Regions from separate parts of the Leuconostoc garlicum genome, predicted to be linked through region 3. Evidence: predicted binding sites of a transcription regulator. Region 3 holds the regulator's gene; each other region holds the start of a gene.
What was found. Region 3 encodes Rex, which represses fermentation and respiration genes when NADH is low (regulators of the CRP and FNR family bind a similar motif). Its sites were predicted from a motif close to TTGTGAANTANTTCACAA; they were not measured.
Positions count from the first base shown of each region.

Region 1: the regulator Rex is predicted to act here: its motif matches at 8,663-8,680, upstream of A9176_RS02420 (DoxX family membrane protein).
Region 2: the regulator Rex is predicted to act here: its motif matches at 7,343-7,360, upstream of adhE (bifunctional acetaldehyde-CoA/alcohol dehydrogenase).

Region 1 covers NZ_CP016329.1:489,005-499,476, reverse strand. The annotation lists gene A9176_RS02460 (NAD(P)-dependent oxidoreductase) at 1-822, shown strand, start outside; gene A9176_RS02455 (YeiH family protein) at 895-1,881, shown strand; gene A9176_RS02445 (GHKL domain-containing protein) at 2,143-3,453, shown strand; gene A9176_RS02440 (response regulator transcription factor) at 3,450-4,175, shown strand; gene A9176_RS02435 (FAD/NAD(P)-binding protein) at 4,277-6,133, shown strand; gene A9176_RS02430 (HAD-IIB family hydrolase) at 6,232-7,050, shown strand; gene A9176_RS02425 (alpha/beta hydrolase) at 7,047-7,955, opposite strand; gene A9176_RS02420 (DoxX family membrane protein) at 8,077-8,592, opposite strand; gene A9176_RS02415 (BMP family lipoprotein) at 8,894-9,955, shown strand; gene A9176_RS02410 (GntR family transcriptional regulator) at 10,439-10,472, shown strand, end outside.
Region 2 covers NZ_CP016329.1:435,274-445,745, reverse strand. The annotation lists gene A9176_RS02190 (hypothetical protein) at 1-54, shown strand, start outside; gene A9176_RS02185 (transposase) at 65-307, shown strand; gene A9176_RS02180 (IS3 family transposase) at 353-1,159, shown strand; gene A9176_RS02175 (MFS transporter) at 1,524-2,693, opposite strand; gene A9176_RS02170 (NUDIX hydrolase) at 2,764-3,498, opposite strand; gene A9176_RS02165 (DUF805 domain-containing protein) at 3,698-4,183, shown strand; gene A9176_RS02160 (hypothetical protein) at 4,219-4,899, opposite strand; gene A9176_RS02155 ((S)-acetoin forming diacetyl reductase) at 5,027-5,797, shown strand; gene A9176_RS02150 (IS3 family transposase) at 5,870-6,691, opposite strand; gene A9176_RS02145 (transposase) at 6,721-7,227, opposite strand; gene adhE (bifunctional acetaldehyde-CoA/alcohol dehydrogenase) at 7,503-10,205, shown strand; gene A9176_RS02135 (YhgE/Pip family protein) at 10,322-10,472, shown strand, end outside.
Region 3 covers NZ_CP016329.1:749,406-759,877, forward strand. The annotation lists gene rimI (ribosomal protein S18-alanine N-acetyltransferase) at 1-231, shown strand, start outside; gene tsaD (tRNA (adenosine(37)-N6)-threonylcarbamoyltransferase complex transferase subunit TsaD) at 266-1,276, shown strand; gene A9176_RS03920 (redox-sensing transcriptional repressor Rex) at 1,446-2,093, shown strand; gene A9176_RS03925 (lipid II:glycine glycyltransferase FemX) at 2,102-3,139, shown strand; gene A9176_RS03930 (Cof-type HAD-IIB family hydrolase) at 3,296-4,126, shown strand; gene A9176_RS03935 (aromatic acid exporter family protein) at 4,151-4,639, opposite strand; gene A9176_RS03940 (nitroreductase family protein) at 4,756-5,496, shown strand; gene A9176_RS03945 (type I phosphomannose isomerase catalytic subunit) at 5,668-6,648, shown strand; gene A9176_RS03950 (mannose/fructose/sorbose PTS transporter subunit IIA) at 6,843-7,805, shown strand; gene A9176_RS03955 (PTS mannose/fructose/sorbose transporter subunit IIC) at 7,843-8,652, shown strand; gene A9176_RS03960 (PTS system mannose/fructose/sorbose family transporter subunit IID) at 8,667-9,578, shown strand; gene A9176_RS03965 (DUF956 family protein) at 9,714-10,091, shown strand; gene A9176_RS03970 (YitT family protein) at 10,091-10,472, shown strand, end outside.

The DNA of each region.
Region 1 (10,472 bases), 260 kb from region 3:
ACTGGCATGATTAATAATTTATTAGCCGCCAAGCACGACGTGATCGTGTATAACCGAACACGTGAGAAGGCGGACGATGTGATTGCCAATGGCGCACGTTGGGCAGATTCGCCAGCTGCAGTTGCTCAGGCTGCTGACATAACATTTACCATGGTTGGCTATCCAAAAGACGTGGAAGCGGTGTGGACTGGTCAAGACGGGCTATTTTCTGGCGATATTTTGGTTGATATGACGACCTCTACACCTAAATTAGCTGAAAAGCTTGCCAGAATGGGGCAAGAACTTGGCATTGGCGTGCTTGATGCGCCGGTTTCAGGTGGTGATATTGGGGCTAAAAATGGGACACTATCCATTATGGTTGGTGGGGCATTGGCCACGTATAACCAAGTATTGCCGATTTTCCAAGTGATGGGGCAAAACATTGTGCTTGCTGGTGATGCCGGTAAGGGTCAGCACATGAAAATGAGCAACAATATTGGGGTTGCTGCAACAGTTATTGGGATGGCAGAGTCTATGGCCTATGCTGAGGCGGCAGGCTTAAATCTTGACGCTGCTTACAATATCTGGCGGAACGGTGCAGCAGGCTCATGGTCGGTCACCAATTATATGCCACGGATTATGGCAGATGATTTTGCGGCTGGTTTTTATGTGAAACATCTATTAAAAGATTTGCGTATTGCATTAGATGCAGCCGCTGAGATGGCTATTGACCTACCAGGCACAGCACTGGCAGAGCAATTGTTTGCCAAACTCAATAAAACCCATGGCGATGAGGGTGTACAAGCCATTGTCAAATTATGGGCAGCATTTGCGTCAGCGTAACAGCATGTTTCACGTGAAACGTCGTTTGGAGAGCAACTCAAAATTCAATTTTGATTGTAAGGGAGATAATATATGGCAATTAAAAGGAACATGATTTTAGGGATCGTGGCCACATTCATTGTGTCAGTTATTGCAAAATATTTATCTGTCTGGCTACCTTTTCTAGGGGGCGAGGCGATTGCAATGCTGATTGGTATTGTGCTCGGTAATACCATCTTGCGTCACGAAAAATTTGCCCCAGGTATGAAGTGGGCGGAAAAGTATCCGATTGAAATCGGGATTGCGTTGATGGGATTAACGGTTACATTGAGAACCATTGAGAATCTTGGTTTAAACGGTATTGTGTTCATCTTAATTCAAATGGTTTTGACAATTGTTGTTGTCCTTTGGATGGGGGGCCGCTTGTTTAAAGTTTCCGATAAGTCAGCGATGTTGATGGGCGCTGGAAACGCCGTTTGTGGTTCAAGTGCGATTGCTTCTGTGGCGCCAGCCATTGGGGCCAATGATGACCAACGCCGCACGGCCGTGGCCACAGTTAGTTTGACTGGTGTTGTCCTCTTGCTTTTGCTACCAGTGATTGGCCCTGACTTGGTTGGTAATAACAATCTTTTGTTGGGTGCCTTAGTCGGTGGTACTTTGCAGTCAGTTGGTCAAGTAGTTGGAACGGCCACTTTGATTAACCAATCAGTTGTCACGTACGCTACGTTGTTCAAGATGCTACGTGTCATTCTGTTAACCGTTGTGGTCGTGATCTTTGCCAAAATGGCACAACGCAGTGATAAGAGCATCGAAGCGGCTAAAGGCGTTTCTGTCCCTTGGTTTGTCATCGCCTTCTTGGCATTCTTGCTCTTGGCTAGTTTTGTGAAGTTGCCGGACGTTGTGACACACTCGGCCCATGAAATGGCTAGTTTCTTCGGTGTTGTTAACTTGGCTGGTATTGGTTTGAACCTTAAGTTTGAAACCATTAAAAATTCTGGTGGTAAGTTCTTGTCTTATGGCTTACTGACCGGTGTAGCACAGGTTGTCTTAGCCGTGGCTTTGATTAAGGTACTATTCTAATTATCTTGTCCACTTTTAAGGCAGACACATCAAAAATACGCGACCAATTGCGGTCGCGTATTTTTTTTGATAATTGGCGTAGTGATTAGGGCTGATTTGCGTTAACATCTGATTTGTTTTATTATAGTTATTATAAAATGATGAAGATGACATCAACGTGAGAAAAATGATAATTGGCCAGCGATTGGCGAATGATGAATTTAAGCGTGACAAGTCACCACTGATCATGACACGCATCAAGGTGACGCACGGAGGAGTGCCATGCTAACAATTTTGTCATATATTAATTTGCTGATGCAACCACTGGCGTCGACGATTGCGGCGGTTGTTTGGTTTGGTCTATTATTGGGACAACCTCAGGTAGCACGTCGGACGATAGGGCAACTTTTAGGCTGGTTAGTCATCGTGACAGCGATCAGCCGTTGGCTGGTGCCAACAGCTTATCAGGTTAGCGTGACCTCAACACTACTCATTGTGAGTTTAGTTTATGTTGGGCGACGAATACAGCAAGCAACACCGCTTGGTGTGTTGTTACTGGATGCCATTGTGAGTTCGTTACTGGCTGCTTGGGTGTACAATGTCGCATTGGCCATATTGTCACTCCTGACGCTCCCCTTAGTCATTCAGTTACTCGGTTATTTAATGGCTGGGGTTGTGACGATTGTGGTCGCGATTGTACCATATTTATATCATTTCAAATGGTTAACCACCAGCTTTTTTCAACGCCATCCCCGGCAACTCGGCGTTTTTTTAATGATTGGGTTTGGCATGCGTGGTTTAAACGATTATTTAGCTTATTTGTGGCATCATACAGCGTACCAAGGATCAGTGATGTGGGAAATATTATCGCTGGTGGGGGTGCTGCTGATTATCGGGCTGCCCGCATTGCGACATCAATATGACCTATTAACGTGTAAATTACAGCAACGTGATCACATGTTAGCTGCAACACAGCAGTATACGAATCAGCTGGAAAAGCAATATTTGGCGTATCGCACATTTCGACATGACTATAAAAATATTTTAGCGAGTTTGGCTTACGGTATCCCAAATGGCAATATGGCGGATGTGCAATACGCTTATGAATCTGTGATTGAAACGAGCCAGCAGACCTTGCCAGAGACGCAGGTCTTGGCACTCCATTTAATTGCTAATGTGAATTTGCGTAGTGTGTTATTAGTGAAATATCAACAAGCATCGCAGCAAGGGGTGCAGTTTACCATCGATATTCACCAAGTTTTTCAACCGGTTGACTTTAAAGTGGATGATGCATTTTATCGCGTTTTTGGTATTTTGCTCGATAATGCGATTGAAGCCGCTGTTGATACACCAGAAAAGTTGGTGACGGTTGTTTTCGTGGCTTCCGAACAAGTAGCAATCATCAATAGTTGTTTACATCAAATTGATTTACCAGTGGCTAAGCAGCTTGGTTATTCATCAAAACGAGGGCATGCGGGACTTGGTTTATATTTTGTCCATCAATTTTTGGCCCAACGACGTGATATTGAATTAGTGACGGTGACTGAAAGCCGTCGTGTCAGGCAAGCATTAACGTTTGGGGGTGCAAATTGACCCATTATTATGTTTTAGAAGACCACCCACAGCAACAACAGCGGCTACAGCAAATTATTGGTGCGTGTCAGTTATTTGATCAACCGGCACCATTATTAGCCGCGTTACAAGCAGATCGCCAACCGAAAGTCATTTTAATTGATTTAGCGTTGCATCATGTCGTGCATGCCGGCCTTAATGTTGCCCAGGCCATTCGTAGCTTTGACAGTTTATCGCCGATTATTATTGTTAGTACGCATACTGAATTACTAGCGATGAGTTATCAATATCAAATCGGTGCGTTAGATTTTGTGGACAAATCATTGTGTGAAACGAAATTTAAGCAACGCATTCGCTCAGCTATCCGTGTTGCCAATCGCCATTTGGCGCTGCAAACGCAACAAACACCCGAAATTGTCACTTTGCCCAGTAGTCATCAGCGGGAAATTGTGGATGTGAATGACATGATTTATATTGCCAGTAATGTTATGGCCAGTCATCGGGCAACGATTTATTGTGAACAGCGCCAAATCGACTTGCGCGCGACAATGAAAACGTTGGCTGATTTGAGTGATAAGTTAATTCAAATACATGCGGCGTATGTGATTAATCGTGATAAAATTTGTCATTTAGATCGCCGCAATCATACCGTGATATTAGATACTTGTGTGGCGTTACCCTATTCAAAGCGGCATTTTAAGCAGCTTCAAGCGCTGTTAAAGTCGTCTATTGACAAAATGTAAGTTAAGTTTTTGAAAACGCGGTTAAAACCGACTATAATGGAAACTAGTTTACAAAATAATGGATAAGACGTTTTGATTAACGCTTTGGAGAATATAGATACATGCAAGTTGCAATTATTGGTGCTGGCCCTCGTGGTCTGGCTGTCGCAGAGCGACTTATCAATCTCGCTGAGGATGATACCAAGCTCGATATTCAAATTTTTGATCCCTATGCAATTGGTGGTCGTGTCTGGGATCCATTCATACCACAAAATCAGCAGTTTTTAATGAACACCGTGATTGATCAAATTACATTATTTAATGATGACTCAATCGAAAATGGTGGGAAGCCCTTACCAGGACCAAATTTACGACAATGGCTAGCAGGACAAGCGGCAACATTTTTAGCAGCTCACCCCGAATTTGCGCCATTTTACCAGCAAGAAGTTGCCCGATTAAAGCAACCAGGTGACTTTGCCTCGCGGGGCATGATGGGCGTCTATGCGGCTTGGTTCTTTGAATGGTTAACGCAACGTGTACGTCAAAACCAAACGCTGACCTTTACACAACAAGCCGTCACCCAGGTCACGCCAATTGGTCAGAAATTCCAATTGACGTTAGCTGACGGCATGCAAATTTTATCAGATCAAGTGGTGATGGCGTTAGGGCATTCCGATGATTATTTATCAGAAGAAGAGGCTGGTTTTAAAACATTTGCTGCGGAAAATCACCTTAAATACGTTGCGCCAACGCATCCAGCAGAAGCTGATTTATCAGTATTTGATGAAAATGATACCATTATTGTTCGTGGTCTCGGCTTGAGCTTTTTTGATTACTTGTCCGCTTTGACTGTGGGGAAGGGCGGCCAATTTGTCCGGAATGCTGCCGGTGAACTAGACTATATCCCTTCGGGTCATGAGCCACATGTGATTGCGGGCTCACGTGGCGGGTTCCCACTACATGCACGCGGTGTCAATGAAAAGGACACGAGTGAATTATACGTACCAAAGTTTTTCACGTTACCAGCTTTAGACGCTTTGCGGGCAGCGGGTGGCGGTCATTTACAGTATGACGATTTTGAAAAATTAATAGTAAAAGAGCTTACTTACAAATACATTTTAAACCAACTGGCAATTATGCCTAATCGCTTACCTTATGATCAAGCCGAAGCCTTACGCCAGGCTTTGTTAACTAGTGATGATTTAATGGCGACAGCAAAAGCATTTGGCTTGGATGATATACCAGCATTTGATATTGATCTCATTCGTAATCCAGCCCGTGATTTAGATGCTGCAGTTGACTACGCAACGTGGTTTAAAACGTATTTGCGAGCAGATATTGCCGATGCCAAATTGGGGAATAAGCACGCACCTTTTGCTGGAACATTTGATATTATGCGCGATGTGCGCGATCGGATTCGTTATGTGATTGAACATGATTATTTTGACGCAGACGCGTATGAAAAATTCTTGCGCCAATTCAAACCATTCGATGTGTCAGTGTCAGTTGGACCACCGCTTGAACGAATTGAACAACTACTGGCTTTGATAGAAGCAGGGGTCTTTGAAGTGACAGCGCCACAAATTCATGTTGACACTGAGGGCCAACAATTTGTTGCCCGCGACGCCCGCCAACAAGAATTCCGTGGGAATGCCTTGATTGAAGCACGCTTGGGGGCAACAGATATTGGGATCTCAAGAAATCCAGTTATTGAAAACTTGCGCCAACAAGGACTGCTCGTGCAACCAACTCGGACACGCGCAGACGGGTCAACTTATCAGTTAGGCGCTGCGACATTTGATCGCCAAACTTTTGAAGTGATTGACCAAAATGGCAATAAAGTGCCACATTTGTATATTTATGGTATTACGCTTGAAGGCCTCAAGTGGTTTGGGACGGTGATTCCACGTCCTGGCGTCAATACGGTCATTTTACGTGAGGCTGCTTGGATTGCCCAACGTATTCTAGCGTATGCGTAAGTACTTAGTCACATTTGTCATGATATAAATGTGGTAAACTAAAAATAGACATAGACGACTGCTAGAGAGCGAAAAAATAGAAGCGGAATACACGACTCATGGCAAACATTCAGCTGATTGCAACAGATTTAGATGGGACATTCTTAGCGGATGATAAGACGTTTGATCATGCGTTATTTCGGACTGTCCTCACGCAACTTAAAGCCCAGCATATTGCCTTTGCGATTGCTACCGGTGTCCATCAGACACGCATTAATCGCATTATGGCAGGCTTTTTAAATGACGGCATTAATTTTGTATCAAATAATGGTGCGCGGGTTGTGACTGGTGATGGCCAAGTGTTATATGAACGGGCGATCCCGCGCGCAACGTTAGCGCAAATTGCCACCTTAATTGCTAACTTTGAACCAAAACCGGACCAAGGGGTGGTTTACTCCACGGATGATACGGCTTATATCCCACGTGCATTTGCCAATGTTGTCATGGATAAGCACCTGAAGTATTTTCAACATATTGTCATTTTTGACGATGTTGCCGACATTGCGGAGCCAATCTTTAAAGTCACGATGAATTGGCGTGACTTTGATGAATTACAGTTTTATACTGCTGCTAAGCAAGCATTGGGACATGCTGTCCATGTGACCGAAACTGGCACAGGGGCGATTGATATTGTGCCTGCTGGTGTGAATAAGGCGGTAGGGTTGCAAGTCTTAGCGGATCACTTAGGGATTGAGATGGCCCATGTTGCTGCGTTTGGTGACGGAGGTAATGATGTTGAGATGTTAACGCATGTGGGTTATCCTTTCATCATGCCCAAAACGACTTTAGTGGGGGACTTTTTACCGGTTGTGGCTGATAATAACCATGACGGTGTCTCACGCACAATTTTACAATTATTAGCAAAAAACGACGCCTAGTATGAGGCGTCGTTTTTTGGTGTTGCTGTGATAAAGGCGTACTTTTGTTGATAGATGGCATCGGTATCATAATCAGTTGGGCCGTGGACACCGCCAGGCACCCAAAGGGTTGTGGCTGGGCGCAATGTGGCGGCTTGGTAACGTTGCGCGAGATCGACACTCTGTAAATAAGGGACGACGGGATCTTTCTTGCCGGCAATTAAGAAAAGCGGTGGCATTTTTGGTGTCAAATACGTCGCAGGATTCGCCTGTTTAACAAGAGCCGGAGCCGTTTCTGGTGCGTGATGGTCTAACATGATGCCTTCAAAGGCATCAGCTGTACCGGTTTCTGGAAACTGGGGGGTTATGCCGAGCTGTTGGAACTGTTGCGTCATTTGGTCGACTTGATAAGGGCCATATAGACCAATGACACGCTTGATTTCCGGTAAAGTCGCAATATCTGCTGATGATAGGGTGCCTAATGGCACACCGGCTGAAAAACTGGCAGCAGCAAGCACGGCTAATTGGGCGCCACTGGATTCGCCAATGAGCGTGAGGTGTGTCATATCTAATTGATAATCTGTTGCCTGTTGGGCCAAAAAATGAATGGCAGTACTAATGTCGGCAATTTGTTCAGGGAACTGATTATGTGTAGCGGTGTTGAGGCGATAATCCATACTAACCACCGCAAAACCAGCAGCTAAAAAGCGTAAACTGGGGTTGAGTTTAAAAGAGGATTTTTGGCCGCGAAGTAAGCCACCACCATATAAATCAAGAATAACTGGGAAATCTTGCTGACCAGCAGGCAAATAGATGTCTAACTGTTGTCGCGAATCGGGGCCATAAGCCACGTCGCGAATAACAGTATGCGCTGACTCAGGCACCGTGGCGGGGATGAAGTGATAAGGTTTGTCTTTGAATTGCATCATACACCTCTAACGTTTAGTTGTTACGCTCATTATACAGAATGCGTCTACTGTGCGACAAGATAAACGCATTGGCAAACAAAAAAGACCCCAGAGGGTCTTTTTAAAATGGCTTAAAGTCCTAGTTGACTTTAATATCGTTATTGAGGAAAGGAAACTTTGAACGAAGGAATGGTGTTACCCAGTGATCCAAGCCAATCTTACCTGCATTGTAACCAGAAACCAAGAGCAAGCTGCCGATTAAAATATAAGTTGGGTTGACTGAGACAACACCAGCACCAAGATATGAGAAATTCATAACAAGTGCAAAGAAGCTAGCAGCGATCGTCAATGTCCCGAAAATGAGACCAAGGCCAACCAATAGTTCACCCCAAGCAACTAAAAATGAAAAGAATGCTGTGTTGTGACCGTTATTGGTGAATGTTGACAAGAACCAGTCATACCAAGGGAATGCCTTTGCACCACTTGGATCGGTGACGGGGTGCTTAATGGCACTCATAATCAAGCCTGATGCATCGAAAGACTTAGGGCCAGTAAGCTTTTCAAACCCGTCTTTTGCCCAACCGAAACCGAGGTAGATACGTAGTATCGTTAATCCCCACATTGCCACTTTTGAGTGACGTAACCAAAAAATCATAATCTTCTCTCCTTTATTGTGTCACGATTGTTCGTGATGTTTATTACAATAAGTAAGTACATACGTTTGTTTGTGAAAAGTCAAACAAATAAATTGATTGCTTAAAACTTTAATTAGCCACTGTGTCCCCAATCAAAAAAATACGTTAATCGGAACCAGTTATTGGTCACGAAGTTAAAATTACTTATTGCGTTGAGAAAAAATTACTGGTATGATAGTTGACGGTGTATTTAAGCCAAGCTTGGCAAAACACAAATAATTTCTATATATACAGAGAGATATATAGTCGGAGGAAAATTAAATGAAGCGTTCAACATTGATTGGTGGCCTGGTCGCCGCTGTTGCAGTTATTGGTATTGGCACATCTGTTGCTATGAATTCAGGGGCAAAGAAGAAGGATGTTTATTCGGTTGCCTTAGTGACAAGTACTGGCGGTGTCGACGATAAGTCGTTTAATCAATCAGCCTGGACTGGTATCAAGCGTTATGGTGAAAAGAACGGCTTAAAGCAAGGGGCGAATGGTTATACTTATTTTGTCTCAAATGACAATTCGGAAATCAAGTCAAACTTGCAACAAGCCGTGAAAGCAAACTATAAGTTGGTTGTCGGTATTTCATTCATGGGTGGTCCTGCGATGAATCAAGTCGCTAAGGCTAATCCGAAGACTAACTTTGCGATGGTTGAAGCCAAAGTTCCAACTAAGAATGCCGTTTCAATTATGTTCCATTCAGAACAATCATCTTATCTTGCAGGTGTCGCCGCAGCGACCGTGTCAAAGACAGGTAAGATTGGTTTCGTTGGTGGTGTGAAGGGCGAAGTTGTTGAACAATTCGAAGCTGGCTTTAAGGCTGGTGTGTTAGCAACAAATCCAAAGGCAACATTCGTATCACAATATGCGAATACCTTTACTGATGCAGCTAAGGGTAAGACAATTGCCGCAGCAATGTATGCCAGTGGCGTTGATGTGATTTTCCAAGCTGCTGGGGCAACTGGTAACGGTGTCTTTGCCGAAGCGAAGGCTATCAATGAAAACACCACAGCAGACAATAAAGTCTGGGTCATCGGTGTTGACATGGATCAAAAGCAAGATGGTAACTATACAACTAAGGATGGCAAAAAGGCTAACTTCACGTTGGCATCTGCCATTAAGCGGGTTGACAACGCCATCGAACTGGTCGCCGAAGACGGTAAAAAGGGTAAGTTCCCTGGTGGCCAAACTGTAACGTATGGCTTGAAGCAAAAGGGTGTTGATATTGCCCGTGATTCAATGCCAGAAAATGCTTGGGCCGCAACACAAGCAGCTAAACAAGAAATTTTAGATGGTAAAATTACCGTGCCAACAAAGTTAAGTGAAGTCAAATAACAAAGGAAACGTCACAAACTAGTCAGTCTAGCTTGTGACGTTTTTTAGTTATCAAGGGCTGGGTTATGACATTTTAAAGGATTTAAGTCAGTTATTTTAAACTAAATTTAATCTTAGGTCTTTATAATAAAGTTATTGATAAGCAACAAGAAACTTATTAATTAAGAACGAAACCCTGTAAATACTGGTGGATTTTCAATTTATTCTCTCTCCTAAAAAATCTCTTCTCTTCTCACTCTTAAAGATATATAATCCCCCGTATTGTAAGCAGATACGGGGTTTCGTTTGTCAAAAAAGCACTGCAACAATCATGTTGCGGTGCTTTTTTGCGTTGTTTATGAGGCAAAAGTGGCCAGCAGTAAGCTTGTCACGTGTTGACACATTCAACTGTACTATGTACAATAGTACACGTAGTACAGTTGGTTGGGTTTGGCATGACGAAAAGTGCGGTTATCGCAAATTAAATAAAAAGAGGTGGCGTGAATGGGACAAATTCAGAGGCATCAGCCATTGTACG
Region 2 (10,472 bases), 310 kb from region 3:
TCTTATACTAAAAAAATGGACTATTTTTATTCAGTCCGTAAAATGAAAGTATAGGAGTATTTTTATGTCAATTCGTTATTCACAAGATTTCAAAGATTCATTGGTTAAACTTCACCAAGAAGGCCGTTCACTCAAATCATTAGCAGAAGAATTTGGACCATCAAAAGATTCTATTGCTATTTGGGTTAAACAAGCTACCCCAATCATGATCAAAGGTCAGTCAAAGACTTTAAAAGACGTCAAGCAACTAGAGAAGCGCCTCGCTATTTTGGAGGAAGAAAACGAAATTTTATCACGCATAGCCTGACAGGCATTGAGCGGCCATCTTACTAGCCAAAAAATAGTCCGTAATGTGGGATTGCCGCTAGTTAATCAATTTTTAGCACAAGGCTACGCGCTTGTGCGTATTTTAAGTGCACTTAAAATCAAATCTAGTACCTATTACAATTGGCGCCATTGGCAGCCCAGTCGACAAGAAAAGCGTAGAGAATCCCTGAAACCTTATATTTTAGACGTTTGGAAAACCTTTAAATTTTATGGCTATCGTCGTATTGCTGCTTATAGTCACCTAAACAATGACTGTCCAAAAATATCTGAATATATGACACTCAAATTAATGCGTGAATTAGGGATTAGATCACGCATGCAAAAACGTTATCGCAAGCCAAAAACTGTGGTGACGGTCGATCAAAGGCCCAATCTGATTAGACACTTGCATGATTTGAGTGGTGTTTGGCAAACAGATATCACTTATATTCAGTTGACTAATCACAGATGGGTCTATTTAGCGACCGTTTTGGATCCTGAGAAGAGAAAAGTATTGGGCTATAAAATTGGCGATACAATGACAGCCGAGCTAGCCACAAGTGCCTTGCAGATGGCGTTAGATAAGCATCGAAAGCCACTCATTATTCATTCAGATATGGGATCACAATACACGAGTGCTGAGTTTAATATTAAATGCCAAAATTATGGCTTGAAACATTCTTATTCACTCAAAGGCCATCCGTACGATAATGGCCGTATGGAGGCGTTTCATTCAATATTGAAGCGTGAAGAGGTTTATTTGAAGGCATACCAAACATTAACTGAAGTCCAAGCAGCCATTGGTTGGTATATCAATTTTTATAATCGCAATCGTATCTCAAATGTCGCCTAATTAACTGAATAAAAATAGTCCAATTTATTGACTTCTGAGCATCTTGGCGTGGTTCATAGATTTTGGCATGCTTTACATTATTTTAGAGGGGTTGGGTGGCGTACGGTATCGGCAAGTCGTCTGCACACATGACGTCAAGACACAGTGTCTAGTGAAACCACTGACCGTTGCGGTAGTCGTGCTTTTTGGGGAAGCGCGAGGTGATCATGTTTACTATCTTACCATAGTTTTTAAGCCTAAAAGTATGATTAAGAACTTGGTGATGCCACAGTAAATACGTTTTATTTGGTTGTCTTATGAGTAGGTGTTGTATCGTCTCAAAACTAAAAAACACCAAAAAAATTGGTGTTTTTTAGTGTCATTGTTAATTTATCTGGGGGTTTGAATTTTTAACCCCAAAAATAATCAGTGCCATGGCTACCAATAGTAGGCCGACAAAGAGGCCGAAAACGCCACTGATGCCAAAATTGGCATCGAGTAGCCAACCGACCAAGAATGGTCCAATAGTTGCCCCTAAACGGCCAACGGATTGAGCTGACCCCATCGCAGTACCACGAATGGCTTGGGGAAAGAGGCTAGGCGTTAAGGCAATCAGAATGCCCCAAGCGCCAAGATCAAAGAACGATAGCCAAGCACCAGCAATCAAAATGACTGGTGTGCTGTGTGCCAGACCAAAAACGAGACTGGCAACGATTGTGCCCAGCAGATAAATACTGAGTAATTTTTTTAAGTTCATTTTGGTTAAGAGATAGGCAGCTAAATAGTAACCAGGCAGTTGGGCAATGCTCATCCCTAAAGTATAACCCAGTGAGCGTACCACGGAAAAGCCGCGTAAAACCAACACACTCGGCAACCAGAGGAAAATTCCATAGTACGTCAACATGATGATAAACCAGACGAGACTGATATTAAGTAAAGGCCAGCGGTGTTCGGGTGACCATAATGTCCGGAAAGCTGGCGTTGCTTGTTGCTTGGGCGTGATGGCATCTTCTGGGAGATGATGCCTGAGATACCAGGCATAAAGCGACAAACTAGCGGTTAAGAGTGCCGCCGTGCGCCAACCGAAGTGGGGAATCACTAAAAACGCGATCAGTGAAGCGATAATCCAACCATAAGCCCAAAAACTATCCACCAACACCAGCATTTGATGGCGTTTTGTGCCGGTATAGTGATCGGCAATCAAGGCGGCTGCAACGGGCAGTTCACCACCCAAACCAACGCCGGTAATAAAACGAATCACCATAAACCAAGCAAGATTTGGCGCAAAGGCCAGCGCTAAATTACTCAAAGAAAAGAGGACGAGCGTCCACATCAGGACGCGTCTGCGCCCAAAACGATCCGATAATTTACCACACAACAACGCACCAAGCATCATCCCCACAGACGTAATGGCGCCGACTAACCCAAGCTGGGTTTCGTTTAGCGTCCATTCTGCCTTCAATAGGGGCATCATAAACGACAATAAAGCGACGTCTAGCGCATCGATCATCCAGGCAGTGCCGACGACGAACAACAGACGTTTTGAATTGACCATGACAAAATCTCCTTCTTTGTTAATAAAAGTAAAAATAACTTTTATTAATTAAGGCGATTGTACACTAGCATTATTGAATAAGCAACTGATATTTTTTAGCTGGACGACCGGGGCGATTTTGGCTGCTGGAACCAAGTGGTCGTAGTAAGTGTTGATGATTCCGTAAAAAGTTAGAATTATCAGGCTCTTTTTTACCAAAACTTTCAAAAACATGGCGCGCCATTTTGAGTGTAAAGGCCGGCCCTAGGATCAACAAAATGGTCGGTTGATAGTCTAATTTATTGATAATGCGCTGGGTAGCGACGGTGAGTATCCAGTTATGATCAAACGCGAGGCGCTTGGTTGGATCTTGGTGGGTGATGTAGTCATCGGCAACAAGTGTTTGGAAAGCTAAATCTTGATATTTGAAGCTAAATAAGCCTGACGGGTGTTTTTTGAGTGTAAACCACTGGGCGTCTAGTGCACCTGGCCCCGGCTGGAGTGTCGGATAACTTGGTAAAAAGGTCATATAGCTGAGTGACAAGGCCCGCTCACCAGGCGAGCGGTTCGGCTCGGTAAATGTTGCGAGTTGTTCGGCGTGCACATTTGGCAAATCGAGACCAAGTTTTTCTTTGACAAGGCGTAAAGTAGCCTCGTGGGCACTCTCGTTGACACGTAACCAGGTCTCAGGCAAAGCCCAAAAATTCTGGAAAGGTGTATCAGCGCGTTTAACTAAAAGGAGTTTCACCGCTTGCGTCTCGGGGTCGAGACTCCAGATAACATTTGTGATGGTAATACGTGGTTTTTCAATTGGCGTTGTGGTCATAGTTGCTGCCTTTGGTTGTGTGATTTTGTTTATAGGGATTATCTTCATATTTTAACATTTTATCTCGGTTAACCGCAGCTTATCATGACGGGCTGCGGTTGAGATCCTGTGAACAAGGTGAATAAACTATTGAAAAATTTTTTTAATTTTTTAAGATATGGTAAGATTGATAGCAAGCTATCAAAGGGGGAAATAGGTAATGACAGCGTGGGGGGCCTTAGCTGACTTTTTTAAGCAGTATACCAATTTTCGTGGGACGAGTTCACGTCGTGCGTTCAATTGGGTTGTGTGGTTTTGGGGGAGTGTGTCTGTTATTGTGGCCAGCATCATCGTGGTAGTCGCTCGGCTGGGTGCTTTTTTTGGCCGACAAGCTGCAGCACAAACGGAAACGAGTGCGGTTGAAGCAACGGTGATGCTTGTTATGATGGTATCGTGTTTTATGTCAGTTATCGTTGTTTTACCAACCGTGGCGTTATACACGAGAAGGTTACACGATATGGGTTATTCCGGGTGGTGGCAAGTTGGGCCGTTGAGCCTGAATATTTTATTTATCAGTCTATCGTTAATCAGTCATTTGCAATCACCAATCTTGATGAAAACGTGGTGGTTACCAGTAATGGTGAGTTTATTACTGACGGTTTGGCTGTCGCTAGGAAAAACTAGCACCAGTCAACGTTATCGTTAATACAAAAAGCAACGACCATTTTGGTCGTTGCTTTTTTAGTCACCACGGACATCGCCGTGAACAAGATGTTTAAAGATATGGCGGTCAGCCCAAGCGATGTTACGACCTTGGAAAAAGAACGAGACAAGGGTGACTAAGCCAAGCGCTACAATTTGATGGCTAATGAGAAAGGCCACGCATGAAATACCAATCGCGACGATGAAATTGCTCATCTGGGCTTTTGACGCATCACCATGAAAATAGTCAAAACGCAAAATGTTTGTTAAGTCGTCTAGGGGATGTAAAACCCAATTTACGCGTTGATAAATGGAAATGGCAACACCAATCGTCCAAATGGCAAAAATATCGAGCAATAAACGCCAATACCAAGCAATGGCATCAACCCCTAATTTAACGAAAAAAGCCGCAAAGATGCCGACTAATAAACTAAAAGATAGCCCAAAAAGGACATTTCCTGTAAAACGGATCCAATTAAAATTCATGGCGAGAAACATATTTAAAAAAGCAATCGATGTGGCAAATAAGGCGAGAAAAATGCCGATTTGCCAGCCGGTGAGATGCGCCAGATTAGCCGCACCAGCCGTCCACGGTGCAGAACCCATGGCCGTTGCGACGCTTAACCCATTACCAAACGAATTAAGCATCAGGGAAATGGCAAAGAAACTGATTTTTTGCTTCAACCCAAGTTGGTAAAATTGACCGTCCAGATAATACATACATTTCTCCCGTTAATTGTCTTGCATTTATTATAGCAGTAACAACATATAAGCGTAATTGTTTACAAATTCACATATAAGGTGTATATTGTTTGTGAAATAGTTATCAAGAGGAGGGTATTAAAAGATGACGAAAGTAGCATTAGTAACAGGCGCTGGACAAGGTATTGGCCAAGCGATTGCGGAACGATTGGTTAAAGATGGCTTTAAGGTTGCCGTAGTTGGCCGTCATTTAGACAAAGTACAAAAAGTAGCGGATAAGATTAACGACAACGGTGGCGAAGCCATTGCGATTCAGGCAGACGTAGCAAAACGCGCGGAAGTTTTTGCAGCAGTTGCTGAAACAAAAGAAAAATTTGGCGAATTCAATGTTATCGTCAATAACGCAGGCGTGGCACCAACAACGCCAATTATGTCGGTTACTGAAGAAGATATGAACTGGACTTGGGGGATTAACGTGAATGGTGTGGTCTGGGGGACACAAGCAGCCGCAGATGCCTTTATGTCACTTGGACACGGCGGTAAAATTATTAACGCAACATCTCAAGCTGGCGTACAAGGTAATCCTAATTTGACAGCGTATGGTTCAACGAAATTTGCAATTCGTGGTATTACGCAAACGACAGCTAAGGAATTAGCTGAATTTGGTATCACGGTGAATGCTTTTGCGCCAGGTATTGTTAAGACACCAATGATGTGGGACATTGCGCATGAAGTCGGTCAAAATGCTGGTCAAGATGATGAATGGGGAATGGCACAATTTTCTGATGGAATTACGCTTGGTCGTTTGAGTGAACCGGAAGATGTTGCTAATGTCGTGAGTTTCCTAGCTGGAGACGATTCTAATTATGTGACTGGACAAACAATTGTTGTTGACGGTGGTATGGTATTCCATTAAGCATAGATATAAAAAAGCGTAGCGTTAAATATGTGGTGTACCCAAAAAGTTAAAGTAAAATATTTTAGCTAATCAAGCGGCCAGTTGTCGGTATTCTACCGGTGAGTGGCCGTTTAATTTTGTTTGGATGCGTGTGTTGTTGTAATATAGTATCCAATTATTGACGGCATCTATCAACGCTTTAGCTGATGAATACTTGTTTAGTGGCCCGATTTCAACTTTAAGCTTATTAAAGAAGCTTTCCATAACCGCATTGTCTAGAGCAGTCGCACGACGCGACATGCTTTGGATAATGCGGTTTTTCTTTAGTGTTTTACGCCATGTTCTATGGCGATATTGCCAGCCTTGATCAGTGTGAATTGTTGTACGATACGAAAGTTTTGGCAATTGCGCTACGAGCTGATTAAGCGGTTGTAAGGTAAAGGCGAGATCTGGACGCGTGCTAATGGCATAGGTAAGAATCTCATTGTTATACATATCAAGAATCGGTTCTAAATAGACCTTTTCACCAGTCGCTGAAATCTTAAATTCAGTAACATCGCTAGCTAATTTTTGTAATGGCCGATTAGTCTTGAAACGACGGTGAAGCTTGTTCTTCACACGTTTTCCTTCAGGTCCTTTGGATGAATCATACTGACGTGATTGCTTATTGTAGCCAACACCCTTTAGCCCCATTTCATGCATTAGCCGTTGTACTTTCTTGTGATTTACCGCTTTAAACGCTGGTTGTTGACGTAACTTTAAATACACTCTTCGCACACCGTAGTGATTATCAGCTTCCCAGATTGTCCTAATAGCCGCACGAAGGGGTGCATCAGGGTCATCATTTTTAAACTGTCGTTTCCAGTAATGCACTGTACTTTCTGCGATTGGCAGAACCTTTAGGATAGCCACCAATTTAAATTGCGCCTCGAGCCGGCAAGCTACTTCTGCGAGTTGTCGGTTCGTTGCTGAATCGAGGCTAATAATTTTAACGCTTCATTTTCAATCTTTAGTCGTAGGTTTTCGTCTTCTAGTTGGGCAATGTGTTTTTCAGTTTCTGTGAGCTGTTTTACTTGCTTAGGTTTCTTATTAGCCATTCTAGGTGATCGTCCTTTTTGAATAGATAATAACCCATTTGGCCCTAGTTGTGAATAGATCTTCTTCCACGAAACAATTTGGGCAATGCCTGTATAGCCGAACTTAGCAGCCACTTGGCTATGAGAAGCGTTATTTTGAATGGCCCATGATGCCACTTTAATCCTAAATTCAGGTGTGATTGCTGGTGGATTAAATAATATATCTGATCCAAAACTTTTGTATGCGGCAATAAGCATGCGAAAGACACTGTTAGCAATACCATATCGAGCAGTAATGCCACGTATGGAATATTTTCCAGACAGATAATCTTGAATTGCCTGAAGTTTAATTTGTTTTGAAATTTTAGTCATAAATAAAACCCCGAAAGTTGCTTTAACTTTCGGGGTACACCACATTTAGCGCTACGCTTTTTTTATATTGTTTTCAGCATTGATTTTTGTGATCAATTCACCGTTTTGACCAACATTGTATATAAATACACAAAAATATAATAGCAATGAAACTGTTTTAAAACGTTGACTAATCAACGTTTTAAAAAATATTCCTAAAAAACTTGCATTTTAAACCAGGCTGTTATATACTTAGATTGTTAATAAATGAGCAAACGATAAAAGGAGTAGTCATTATGGTAGACGCAAATGAAAAGAAGCCTGCAAAGAAGGCTTTGACGCCAGAAGAAAAGGCGGAATTACAAGCACAAGCTGAAAAAATGACAGCAGAATTGGTTGAAAAGTCTCAAAAGGCTTTGGCTGAATTCTCAACATATACACAAGAACAAGTTGATAAGATTGTTGCAGCAATGGCCTTGGCTGGATCAGAAAACTCATTGCTATTGGCGCACGAAGCACACGACGAAACTGGTCGTGGGGTTGTTGAAGATAAGGATACAAAGAACCGTTTTGCTTCAGAATCTGTTTATAACGCCATCAAGTTTGATAAGACAGTTGGTGTGATTAGCGAAGATAAAATCCAAGGAAAGGTTGAAGTCGCTGCACCACTTGGGGTATTGGCTGGTATCGTGCCAACAACTAACCCAACGTCAACAACAATTTTTAAGGCTATGTTGACAGCAAAGACGCGTAACACGATTATCTTTGCTTTCCACCCACAAGCACAAAAGGCTTCAGCACACGCTGCTAAGATTGTTTATGAAGCAGCGGTGAAGGCTGGCGCACCTAAGAACTTCATCCAATGGATTGAAACACCATCAATTTATGCGACAACAGCCTTGATCCAAAACCCTGGTATTGCCTCAATTTTGGCTACTGGTGGCCCATCAATGGTTAACGCAGCCTTGAAGTCAGGTAACCCTTCAATGGGTGTTGGTGCCGGTAACGGTGCGGTTTATATCGATGCAACTGTTGATACAGACCGTGCGGTATCTGACTTGTTGTTGTCAAAGCGTTTTGACAACGGTATGATCTGTGCCACTGAAAACTCAGCGGTTATCCAAGCCCCTGTTTATGATGAAATTTTGCAAAAGTTGCAAGAACAAGGTGCTTACTTGGTACCTAAGAAGGACTACAAGAAGATCGCTGACTTCGTCTTCAAGCCAAATGCAGAAGGCTTTGGTGTTGCTGGTCCAGTTGCTGGTATGTCAGGTCGTTGGATTGCTGAACAAGCTGGTGTTAAGATTCCTGAAGGTAAGGATGTCTTGTTGTTTGAATTAGACCGCAAGAACATCGGTGAAGCCTTGTCATCAGAAAAGCTTTCACCATTGTTGTCACTTTATAAGGTCGACACACGTGAAGAAGCTATCGACACAGTACAAGCACTCTTAGACTATCAAGGTGCCGGACACAACGCGGCTATTCAAATCGGATCACAAGATGATCCATTTATTAAGGAATATGCTGATGCTATCGGTGCATCACGTATCTTGGTTAACCAACCAGATTCAATCGGTGGTGTCGGTGATATCTATACAGATGCTATGCGCCCATCATTGACGCTTGGTACCGGATCATGGGGGAAGAATTCATTGTCTCACAACTTGTCAACATACGATTTGCTTAATATTAAAACAGTGGCGCGTCGTCGTAACCGGCCACAGTGGATTCGTTTGCCAAAGGAAGTTTACTACGAAGCTAACGCCATCACTTATTTGCAAGATTTGCCATCAGTTAAGCGTGCCTTCATCGTGGCCGATCCAGGTATGGTACAATTCGGCTTCGTTGGTAAGGTTTTGAGTCAATTAGAATTGCGTCAAGAACAAGTTGAAACATCAATCTATGGCTCAGTACAACCAGACCCAACATTGTCACAAGCGGTTGAAATTGCACGTCAAATGGCTGACTTCAAGCCTGATACTGTCATCTTGCTTGGTGGTGGTTCAGCACTTGATGCCGGTAAGATTGGTCGCTTCTTGTACGAATACTCAACACGTCACGAAGGTATTTTGTCAGACGAAGAAGGTATCAAGGAATTGTTCATGGAATTGCAACAAAAGTTCATGGACATCCGTAAGCGTATCGTGAAGTTCTACCACGCACGTTTGACACAAATGGTTGCCATTCCAACAACATCAGGTACTGGTTCTGAAGTGACACCATTCGCCGTTATTACAGACGATGAAACACACGTGAAGTATCCATTGGCCGATTACGAATTGACACCAGAAGTCGCTATTGTCGACCCAGAATTCGTCATGACTGTGCCAAAGCGTACAGTTGCCTTCTCAGGATTGGATGCTTTGTCACACGCCTTTGAATCATATGTTTCAGTAATGGCGTCAGAATTCACACGTCCATGGGCTTTGGAAGCTATCAAGTTGATTTTTGAAAACTTGACAACATCATACAACTACGATCCAAAGAACCCAACAAAGGAAGGTCAAAACGCACGTACGAAGATGCACTATGCTTCAACACTTGCTGGTATGTCATTTGCCAACGCCTTCCTTGGTATCAACCACTCACTTGCACACAAGATCGGTGGTGAATTCGGTTTGGCTCACGGTTTGTCAATCGCGATTGCTATGCCACACGTGATTAAGTTCAATGCTGTGACAGGTAACGTGAAGCGCACACCATATCCTCGCTATGAAACATACACAGCACAAAAGGATTACGCTGATATTGCCCGCTACCTTGGCTTGAAGGGTAACACAGATGCTGAATTGGTAGAATCATTGATTGCCGCAGTGAAGGATTTGGCTAAGTCAATTGACGTTGACTTGACATTGTCAGAAAACGGCGTTACCGAAGCTACTTTGATGAAGAGTGTTGATCAATTGACAGACCTTGTCTACAACGATCAGTGCACGCCTGGTAACCCACGCCAACCAAGCTTGGCTGAAATCAAGCAACTTTTGATTGACATGATTTAAACTAAATAGCAATGACAGGAAAGCAAAAGAAATTTTGCTTTTTTTGTTTGCAATTCGTCTTATCCGTGTATATAATATATCCATAGATAAAAAAGTACACGAAAAAGAGGCAGCGCATGAAGTTTTGGCAAAGTGAAGAATGGCAGCGAATTGGTAAGCTGCGTGGATTAAAATTATTATTAGTTGGAATTGCCATGATTCCAAGTATTTATGCTGTAATTTTCTTGTCATCGTTGTGGGATACCTACGGTAGATTAGATCATTTGC
Region 3 (10,472 bases):
GAAATTAGCAGTATCGCGGTCCAACCAGATTATCAACGGCAAGGTATTGCGCAAGCACTATTAACAACCGTGTTGGCTTTGCCGGATGTTGCCCGATTTTTATTGGAAGTCGACGAGTTAAATCATCAAGCGATTCGGCTGTATGACAAGATGGGCTTTTCACCTTATCATCGCCGTGAGAAATATTATAAAAATGGTCATGCCGCGATCATGATGGAAAGGAAAATGTAAGTGGTTACCAAGGTAACCACTTACACGCATAAATATGACAAAAATCATAGCATTTGAATCCAGCGCTGATGAAACCAGCGTTGCCATTGTGGAAGATGGCCATATTGTCCTAAGTAACGCCGTGGCGACACAAATCAATTCCCATCAACGTTTTGGTGGTATTGTGCCGGAAGTCGCCAGTCGACACCATATTGAATGGATTACACGCGTGTTAGATGATGCGTTGGCCACAGCTAACGTGTCACCAGCAGAGCTTGATGCGGTGGCGGTGACCTATGGGCCTGGCTTGGTAGGTTCTTTACTGGTTGGTTTAATGGGCGCAAAAACATTTGCGTTGGCCCATAACTTGCCAATAGTGCCGGTCAATCATTTGGCCGGTCACATTGCAGCGGCTAACTTTAATCAGCCAATTCGCTATCCAGCCTTAGCTTTGATGGTGTCTGGCGGCCATACCGAACTGGTCCTCATGCAAAACGAAAATGAGTTTGCCGTGTTAGGGGAAACGCGTGATGATGCGGCAGGAGAAAGTTTCGATAAAGTTGGCCGTTTGTTAAAGTTACCTTATCCAGCGGGTAAAACCATTGATGATATGGCGCACAAAGGGCAACCAACGATTAAGTTTCCCACTGCTATGGCGCATGAAGATAATTATGACTTTAGTTTCTCTGGCTTAAAAAGTGCGGTCATTAATTATGTCCATCACGCCGAGCAAAAGGGTGAAACAATTGATCAATATGACTTAGCAACGAGTTTTCAAAATGCGGTTGTGGATGCGCTGGTTAGCCGAACGAAACGCGCCTTACAAGACTATCCGGTTAAAAGTTTTATCTTGGCTGGTGGCGTTGCGGCTAATTCACAATTACGAGAAACATTAGAAGCATTGCTGGCATCATTTCCAGAAACAACGTATATTCCTGTGCCACGGCAATATACGGGTGATAATGCCGCGATGATTGGGGCAGCAGGCTACTGGAATTACAAACAAGGTATTTTTGCGGGCTTAGACTTAAATACTGATCCAGGCTTAGATTTTGAACTAATATAATCGTAATAAGATTGTGAATCTATCACGATCTTTTGTTGCGATCCTTATTTTTGTGGTACAATAGTTATGCAAAAGTTCACAAAGTAATCTAAGGTGCCGATTTCATCAGACCATCACGTTTGCGTTTGGTGAAACAAGCATGATAATAACGACATTAACACTGGAGAAAATTATGACACAACCTAAAATCCCGCGTGCGACCGCAAAGCGTTTGCCGATTTATTTCCGCTATTTAACATTTTTACACGATGCGGGGACTGACCGCATTTCTTCTGCTGAATTAAGTGATGCAATTAAGTTTGATGCGGCCACGATTCGTCGTGATTTTTCTTATTTTGGTGCCTTAGGCAAGCGTGGCTATGGCTACGATGTCAAGGCGTTGCTGGATTTCTTTGCCAATGTGTTGGATCAAGACAGTCTCATTAATGTGGCGTTAATTGGTGCTGGAAATTTGGGGCAAGCTTTGCTTAACTTTAACTTTCACCAGTCTTCTAACATGCGTATTTCAGCGGCTTTTGACGTGGATAAGTCACGTGCAGGCACGATTATGGCTGGTGTGCCGATTTATTCAATGACTGAATTAAAAGAGCAGATTACTGCGCAACGGATTAATATTGCCATCTTGACCGTACCACAAGGTGTCGCCCAAGAAATCACGAATGAACTCGTGGATGCTGGCATTAAAGGGATTTTGAACTTTACACCTTTGCGTGTGACGGTGCCAAGCGGCGTGCGTGTGCAAAATGTGGATTTGACCAATGAATTGCAAACATTGGTTTACTTTATTGAAAACTATGGTTCAATTACGACAGGATAATAATTAACATGCCGATTTTAGATTTAAATGATCAAGAAAAAGTACAGGCGTATCAACGTTTTGTTCGAGAAGATCCACGTGGGCAGGTGACCCAAGACCCGCTATGGGGTGAACTCAAAGCGAATTGGGGCCATGTTTATGTTTACCATGAAACGGCAGGGCAAATTGATGCGGTATTAACGGTGTTAACGGTTGAAGCTGTGCCGGGTAAGCTGCTGGGATATGCTGGTCGCGGACCGATTGGCGACATTCATAATGTGGCGTTGATTAAAAGTATGATCCAAGAAGCTTTGGCAGCCTTGCCGGATAATGTGTTCCTCATTCGTTTGGACCCTGAAGTGGCCTATAGCGATGCGTTGAATGCCGAATATCAAGCGGCTGGCTTTGTGACACGTAATCGTGAGATTCACCACATGCATGGCAATATTCAACCACGCAAAAATGTGGTGTTGTATTATGATGGTCGTGGTGAGGGTGCGACACCAATTACGACAGAAGAAGAACTGATGTTACACTTCAAGCGTGATTATCGTAACCAAATCCGTCGCGCGGCCAAAGATGGCGTTACCGTGACTGCTGGTGATTCTGAAGCAGATGTGCGCGCCTTTTTTGAAACTTATGTGATGATGGCTGCGGCACAAGGGATTACCCACCGACCAATTGATTATTTCTTGCGCATGCAACAATTATGGGCTGGTACCGGCTTATTTAAAGTGTTCTTAGCACACTTTGAAGGTCGCGTGATTGCCAGTGGCATTGGCTTTAGTTATGGTGATGAGATCTGGTATATGTATGCTGGTTCTGACCGGCAATATGCGAAGCACTATGGCCCATATGCTGTGCAATGGGAAATGTTAAAATGGGGTCTGGCACTTGGCAAAGTCGAATACGACTTTGGTGGTGTTGGGGAATTTGTGCCCGAAGATGGCCTCTATAAATTTAAGCACGGCTTTGCTTATCATGATCCACAAGCTGAATATATTGGTGAACTGGATTGGGTTGTGGATGAAACAGCCTACGAAACGTATCTTGAACAATTTAAATAACCCGCCGTTGGCGGCTTTTTTAGTTATTCAAGACTATGCTATAATTAAAACATTGTGGGCTAATTCATGGCGTGGTTGACAAGATATGTAGGTAGGGCTTGTGCACGACAAATTTGTTTTAGTAAACGACGGATATTTAAAAGGAGTGTGTTGTGAATGACCATCAAAATGATTGCTTCTGATATGGACGGCACTTTTTTGACAGAAAATGATGCGTATAATCGTCATCGTTTTGAACGTGTCTTGGATCAGCTTCAAGAAAAGGATGTCCGCTTTGTAGCGGCTTCGGGCCGGCAAGTTAAAAACTTGCAACAACTTTTTGCCCCAACGATTGCGAAAGGCTATGAAATCAATTTTGTGGGATCAAATGGGGCGATGGTAGCAACACCAGATGAGCAACTCTATTCTGTCCATTTGTCACCAGCACAATTACATCAAGTCATTGAATGGAATGCCAAAAATCCTGAATCAGCTGAAAATATTATTATTATGACGGGTGATAAGGCAACGTATGTCTCTAACCATGCCACAGGTCCGGTCGCTGATATGGTCTTTCAGTTTTATCCAAATGTGAAGCAAGTGGAAAAATTGATGGAAGTTGATGACCATATTTTAGAAGTGACATTTGTTTGGCCCAATGATGAAGTGCAACAACACGTTGCTGAATTGCGGCAAGTCTTTGGTGATGAACTTCATGCAACGGGGTCAGGATTTGGTTCTGTTGATGTGTTGGGCAAAGGGGTCGACAAAGCAACTGGGTTGCAAGTTTTGCAAGACTACTATGATATTTTAGATCGTGAAGTGATGACCTTTGGTGATAATGGGAACGATTTAGAAATGTTGCAAAAATATGAACATGGCTATGTGATGCCAAATGCCGAACCATTTATGTTGCAGGCCGTCGATAAGCGTGCTTTGAATACGAATGTTAACGATGGGGTGTTAGCCACGATCGAAGATTATTTTGGTTTAGCTAGCACGTCATAAATGATCGCAAACAAAAAAGAAGGTTTACGCCTTCTTTTTTGTTTGCGGTGAAGCAAATCGGTTCACACCAATAGCCACTAGAACCCCCACAAATGTATCTGCAATACGATCAATCACGTAGACAACCGTTGCACCGGCTGGAATATTTAAGGCAATCATCAATAAAGCAGCAAGTGCACCGATAACCCCACTATTAAAATTAAAACCATCTAAGAAAACAATGGTGATGATCACAAGCAGTGGGAGGATGATAATTGCGACCCAGTCAGCATGGTCGGTTTGCGTATAAATGAGAAAGTAGACCAAGGCGAGCAAGCCACCAACAGTGTTTGAAATTAAACGGATCTTAGCAAAGCTCAGCGTTTTATCCCAACTTTCACGTAAGGCAAAGACAGCCGCTAAAGCAGCGACAAAAGGGGGACGGTTAAAGCAATAATAAACGGCAATGATTAACATAACCGCCACGGCTGTTTTTAGCGTCCGTAAACCGATCCGGAATCGTCCAAATTGCATAACTGCCTCCACTAATATTCTTATCATTTTATCATAAAAAAATGGTAAAATCTATGTATCACAAAACGAAAGGATCTTGCAACACAGGTTTGTTGCGCGTTGCAAGACAACAACACATGTCAAATCCAGTTTTAGATTTATTAAATAATCATCGTTCAATTCGTGCTTATACGAATGAACCGGTCACCGATGACATTGTGACAACGATTTTATCTGCCGCCAATGCCGGACCAAACATGAATAATTACCAACCGGTCACCTTTATTGAAATTACGGACCAAGCATTGAAGGCGGAAATTACAGCACAAGTCGGGATGACTTATATTGAAAGTGCCGCCCGTTATTTTGTGGTGGCCGTCGACTTTAATAAAGACTTGATTGGTTTAACGCCGGAAGTCCGTGCGTTAGCTGAAGAACGGCTATCGACGTATGCCATGTTAGAAGGTGGTATTGTGTCGGCTGGTGTTGCTTTGGGACGCGCTCAAGTGGCTGCAGAAGCGCTTGGTTTGGGCAGTGTCACCATGGCTGGGGCACTGGGCGCCTTTGAATTATATGAACGACATTTACAATTACCAAAGTTCGTGAAAGCAGTCATGGGCTTTTCAATTGGTTACCCAGCACAAGAGCCTGGCATTAAGCCAAAGTTGCCAATGGCTGGGATGTGGATGAAAGATCATTACGATCAAGACCAAATGGTGGCAGCCGTTACGGCATATGATCAAACGATGACAACCTATTATGCCGATCGGGGTGTGGCTAGTTCTTGGGTGCAAAATAATACGAAACTTTTGACACGACCACGTGACTATACGGGTTTGAACAACTATCCAAAACAAAAAGGCTTTCGCCTATCATAATGTTACACGACAGTAAAAAGACTAAACACGTAGCAGTGTTTAGTCTTTTTATGTGGACAAGACAAATAGGAAGATACCGCCAAAAACAGCCAAAATATGATAAAATGAAAGCGCATACAATTTTATTATCATTGTATATAAAATCATCAAAAAGGAGATTAAAACGCTATTATGACAATCCTGATGTTAGCACCAGCTTTACAGGAAAAAATTTGGGGTGGGACAAAACTAGCGACGTTTGGCTACCAGTTGCCATCCAACCACGTGGGCGAGGCCTGGGTAATTTCCGCACATGACAATGGGGTCTCAAAGATTACGCAAGGTGAGTTTGCCGGGCAAGATTTAGCTCAGTTGTGGACAGAACGACCAGAATTATTTGGTGGGCATGATCCAGAACAGGCATTTCCGCTATTAGCCAAAATTTTAGATGCCCAGGAAAACCTATCGATTCAGGTACACCCGAATGATAAGCAATCATCCGAGAACTTTGGCAAGACGGAAAGTTGGTATATCTTAGATGCCACACCTGACGCCAAGTTATATTACGGGCATCACGCGCCGACTAAAGCAGCGTTAAAAACAATGGTTGACGAACGTGAATGGTCACAGCTACTGCGCACAATTCCGGTACAAAAAGGGGATTTCTTTTATGTGCCGGCTGGGACTTTTCATGCCTTGGGTGCTGGTGTATTAGCCTTAGAAATTCAACAAAGTTCTGATTCAACTTATCGTTTCTATGACTTTGATCGTGTGGATGCGACAACGCAGCAACCACGGCCATTACAAATTGATGCCGCACTCAGTGTGACCAAAGCACCTCACGTGGATCCGATTTTGAACCAGAGAACGCGGTTGCAAGATCAAACGATTTTAACGCGTTTATTGACATCGCCTAAGTTCACCATTGATAAGTTGTCCGTTCGTGGGGAAAGTCATTTCAACCAGCACCATGATTACGAATTGTTTAATGTGATTGCTGGTGACTTAACTTTGACGGCTGAAGGGACGACCTATCACCTTAAAAAAGGCGATAATTTTATCATGTTAAAGGATACTGGCAACTATATATTATCGGGCCAAGGTGAAGTGATTGTCAGCTTTGTCACGCCAACAAGTTATCGTGAACAAGAACTCTCATATCTCGATAATTAAAGATAGATCTGTTTTCAGAAAAGATGGTGTAAAAAAATTGAAAAAATGCAATGAAAGCGTTTACTTTTCAGGACAAAAGATGTATACTATTGACTGTAAACAATAACGGCAATAATATATTGTGAAAGCGTTTACATCGCGATTAAATTCCTATATAATCGTATAGTAAACATTTATTGAGAAGGAGATTATCGATGGTTAATCTTATTGTTGCTAGTCATGGTGACTTTGCAAAAGGCATTATCATGTCGGGTTCAATGATTTTCGGTGAACAAGAAAACGTTGAAGTCGTGACATTCCAGCCGACTGAAGGACCAGACGATTTAGATAAGCATTATCAAGATGCCTTGGCAAAGTTTGATAATGACGATGACACATTGTTCTTGGTTGATTTATGGGGTGGCTCACCGTTTAACCGTGCCAGCCTCATCCAACAACAAAATCCAGAACACGTTGCGATCGTATCTGGGTTGAACTTGCCAATGTTGATTGAAGCTTACGGCGGCCGTCTAGGCATGAATTCAGCAGCTGATTTGGCGAAGTACTTGGTACCAGTCTCAAAAGACGGTATTAAGTCAGTGCCAGAAGCAGAAGAAGCAAAGCCAGCAGCGCCAGAAAAGGCGGAAGCTAAAGCTGACGCGACTGATGGTTTGAAGCCAGGTCACATCAACATCAATTTGGCACGTTTGGATACACGTTTGTTGCACGGTCAAGTGGCAACAGCTTGGACGCCATATTCAAAGGCTAACCGTATCATCGTTGTATCTGACGCGGTTGCCCATGATGAATTGCGTAAGAACTTAATCAAGCAAGCAGCGCCAAACGGTGTGAAGGCTAACATCGTGCCGATCAGCAAGATGGAAGAAGTAGCCAAGGACGATCGTTTCGGTGGCGTTGATGCACTTTTGTTGTTTGAAACTGTGCAAGACGTGCTTCGTGCCGTTGAAGGCGGTGTGCCAATTAAGACACTTAATGTCGGTTCAATGGCGCATTCTGAAGGTAAAACGATGGTCAACAAGGTCTTATCAATGGACAAGGCAGACGTTGAAGCATTTGAAAAGTTGCGCGACTTGGGTGTTGAATTCGACGTCCGCAAGGTGCCAAGTGATAGCAAGGCCAACTTGTTTGATTTGATTAAAAAAGCTAACGTTCAATAAGACTTTTGAAACGTTGATTAGGAAAGGTGTTTAACATATGTCTATTATCTCAATGGTTTTAGTCGTAATCATTGCCTTCTTCGCAGGTATGGAAGGTATTTTGGATGAATTCCAAATTCACCAACCATTGGTTTCGGCAACATTAATTGGTTTGGTCACTGGTCATTTGACTGCAGGTATTATCCTTGGTGGTTCACTGCAAATGATTGCCCTTGGTTGGGCTAACATCGGTGCCGCTGTGGCACCGGACGTGGCCTTGGCTTCTGTCGCTTCAGCAATTATCATGATTAAGGGTAACAACTTCACGCCAACAGGTATCTCTGTGGCCGTTGCTTCAGCTATTCCTTTGGCTGTTGCTGGTTTGTTCTTGACAATGATCGTGCGTACCATTTCTGTTGGTTTGACGCACGGTGCCGATGCGGCTGCTAAAGATGGTAACTATCGGGCAATTGAACGTTACCACTTGATTGGTATCTTGTTGCAAGGTTTGCGTATTGCGATCCCAGCTGCTTTGTTGATTGCAATCCCCGCATCAGCCGTTCAAAACGCTTTGGCTGCAATGCCAGAATGGTTGACTGGTGGTATGGCTATCGGTGGTGGTATGGTTGTCGCCGTTGGTTATGCATTGGTTATCAACATGATGGCAACACGCGAAGTATGGCCATTCTTCGCAATTGGTTTTGCCTTGGCCGCTGTGAGCCAATTGACATTGATCGCCCTTGGTGCAATCGGTGTGGCATTGGCCTTCATCTACCTTAACCTATCAAAGATGGGTGGTAACGGTGGCGGTGGTTCAAATGGTAACGGCTCGGGTGACCCAGTCGGTGACATTTTGGATCAATACTAGGAAGGAGCAACATGATGGCTGAAAAAATTGAATTATCACGTAACGATCGTCTATCTGTTGCATGGCGATCACAGTTCTTACAAGGTTCATGGAACTACGAACGTATGCAAAACGTGGGTTGGGCTTATGCCTTGATCCCAGCAATTAAGAAGTTATATACCACAAAAGAAGATCGAGTAGCCGCTTTGAAGCGTCACTTGGAATTCTTTAACACACACCCTTATGTTGCATCACCAATCATTGGTGTGACATTGGCATTGGAAGAAGAACGTGCCAATGGGGCTGCAATTGATGACACAGCCATTCAAGGTGTGAAGATTGGTATGATGGGACCTTTGGCTGGTATCGGTGATCCGGTCTTCTGGTTCACATTGCGTCCAATCTTGGGTGCTTTGGGTGCCTCATTGGCCCTTTCTGGTAACATTCTTGGCCCAATCTTGTTCTTCGTTTTGTGGAACTTGATTCGTATGTCATTTATCTGGTATACCCAAGAATTCGGTTACAAGGCCGGTTCTGCAATTACACAAGATTTGTCAGGTGGTCTCTTGAAGGACATCACTAAGGGTGCGTCAATCCTGGGAATGTTTATCTTGGCCGTTCTGGTTGAGCGTTGGGTTTCAATCAAGTTTGTCGTTAACCTACCAGCTAAGAAGTTGGCTGAAGGGGCTTACATTGATTTCCCAAGTGGCGCTGTGACTGGTGGTAAGTTGCAACAAATCTTGAGTGATCAAGCTGCTGGTTTGTCATTGACAAAGATGGCACCAAACACATTGCAAGCAAACTTGGATAGTTTGGTTCCTGGTTTGATGGGATTGGCATTGACATTCTTCGCTATGTGGTTGTTGAAGAAGAACGTATCACCAATTGCAATGATTGTTGGTATCTTCGTCTTCGGAATCATCATGCATGCCTTGCACATCATGTAAGCATGAATTAAATTATTACGATAAAGGGCGCCCGTCATTTTCGACGAGCGCCTTTGTACATAAAAGAAAAGTTATTGAGTATGCCTATCATTTAATGATACGATTAAAGTATGATAGGTGAGGAGGGTAATCATAATGGTACAATCACTGAATACTAAAGTAGCGTTAACAGCTAAAGGGATTTCGTATTTAGGTATTGGTGCGCAATACGGTAAATTTCTAGTGGGTGATCGCGCATTTGAATTTTTTAATGATAATAACGTCGCTGATTATATTCAAATTCCTTGGGCGAATGTAACGGCGGTGTATACAAGTGTTGCCCGTCATCGGGTCAGTCGGCGTTTCCGAGTTGACACAGATCGTGGCAGTTTTTCCTTTTCATCACCGGAGTCTGGCAAAGTGTTAAAGGCAATTCGTGATCAGATTGGTCATGAAAAGGTCTTGAAACAACCAACTTTAATCTCACGTTTGAAAGCACTATTTAAAAAGAAGGATAAAAAGAAAGGCGTTTAATGAAAATATTACGGCAGTACCAGATTTTACGTTATTTAACGATTGTTGTCGCTTTGGAATTCGTTGCCATTAGCATTAACTTTTTTTACGCACCAGCCAAAGTTGCGGCTGGTGGGGCGACAGGGTTTGCTATTTTGCTGAATGAATTAGTTGGGATTGATCGTGCAGTGACCGTCTTAGTGGTTAATATTTTGATGATTATCCTGGCGGCAATTTTCTTAGATCGTGGCACAACGGTGCGTATTACCTTTGGCAGCCTGTTATTGCCGATATTATTGAAAATAACACCTAGCCATCAAGTTTTGACCGATAGAACGTTTGCTGTCTTGGTTGGTGGGGCAATCTTTGCGTTTGGTGTGGCGATGCTTTATCGTGTGGAAG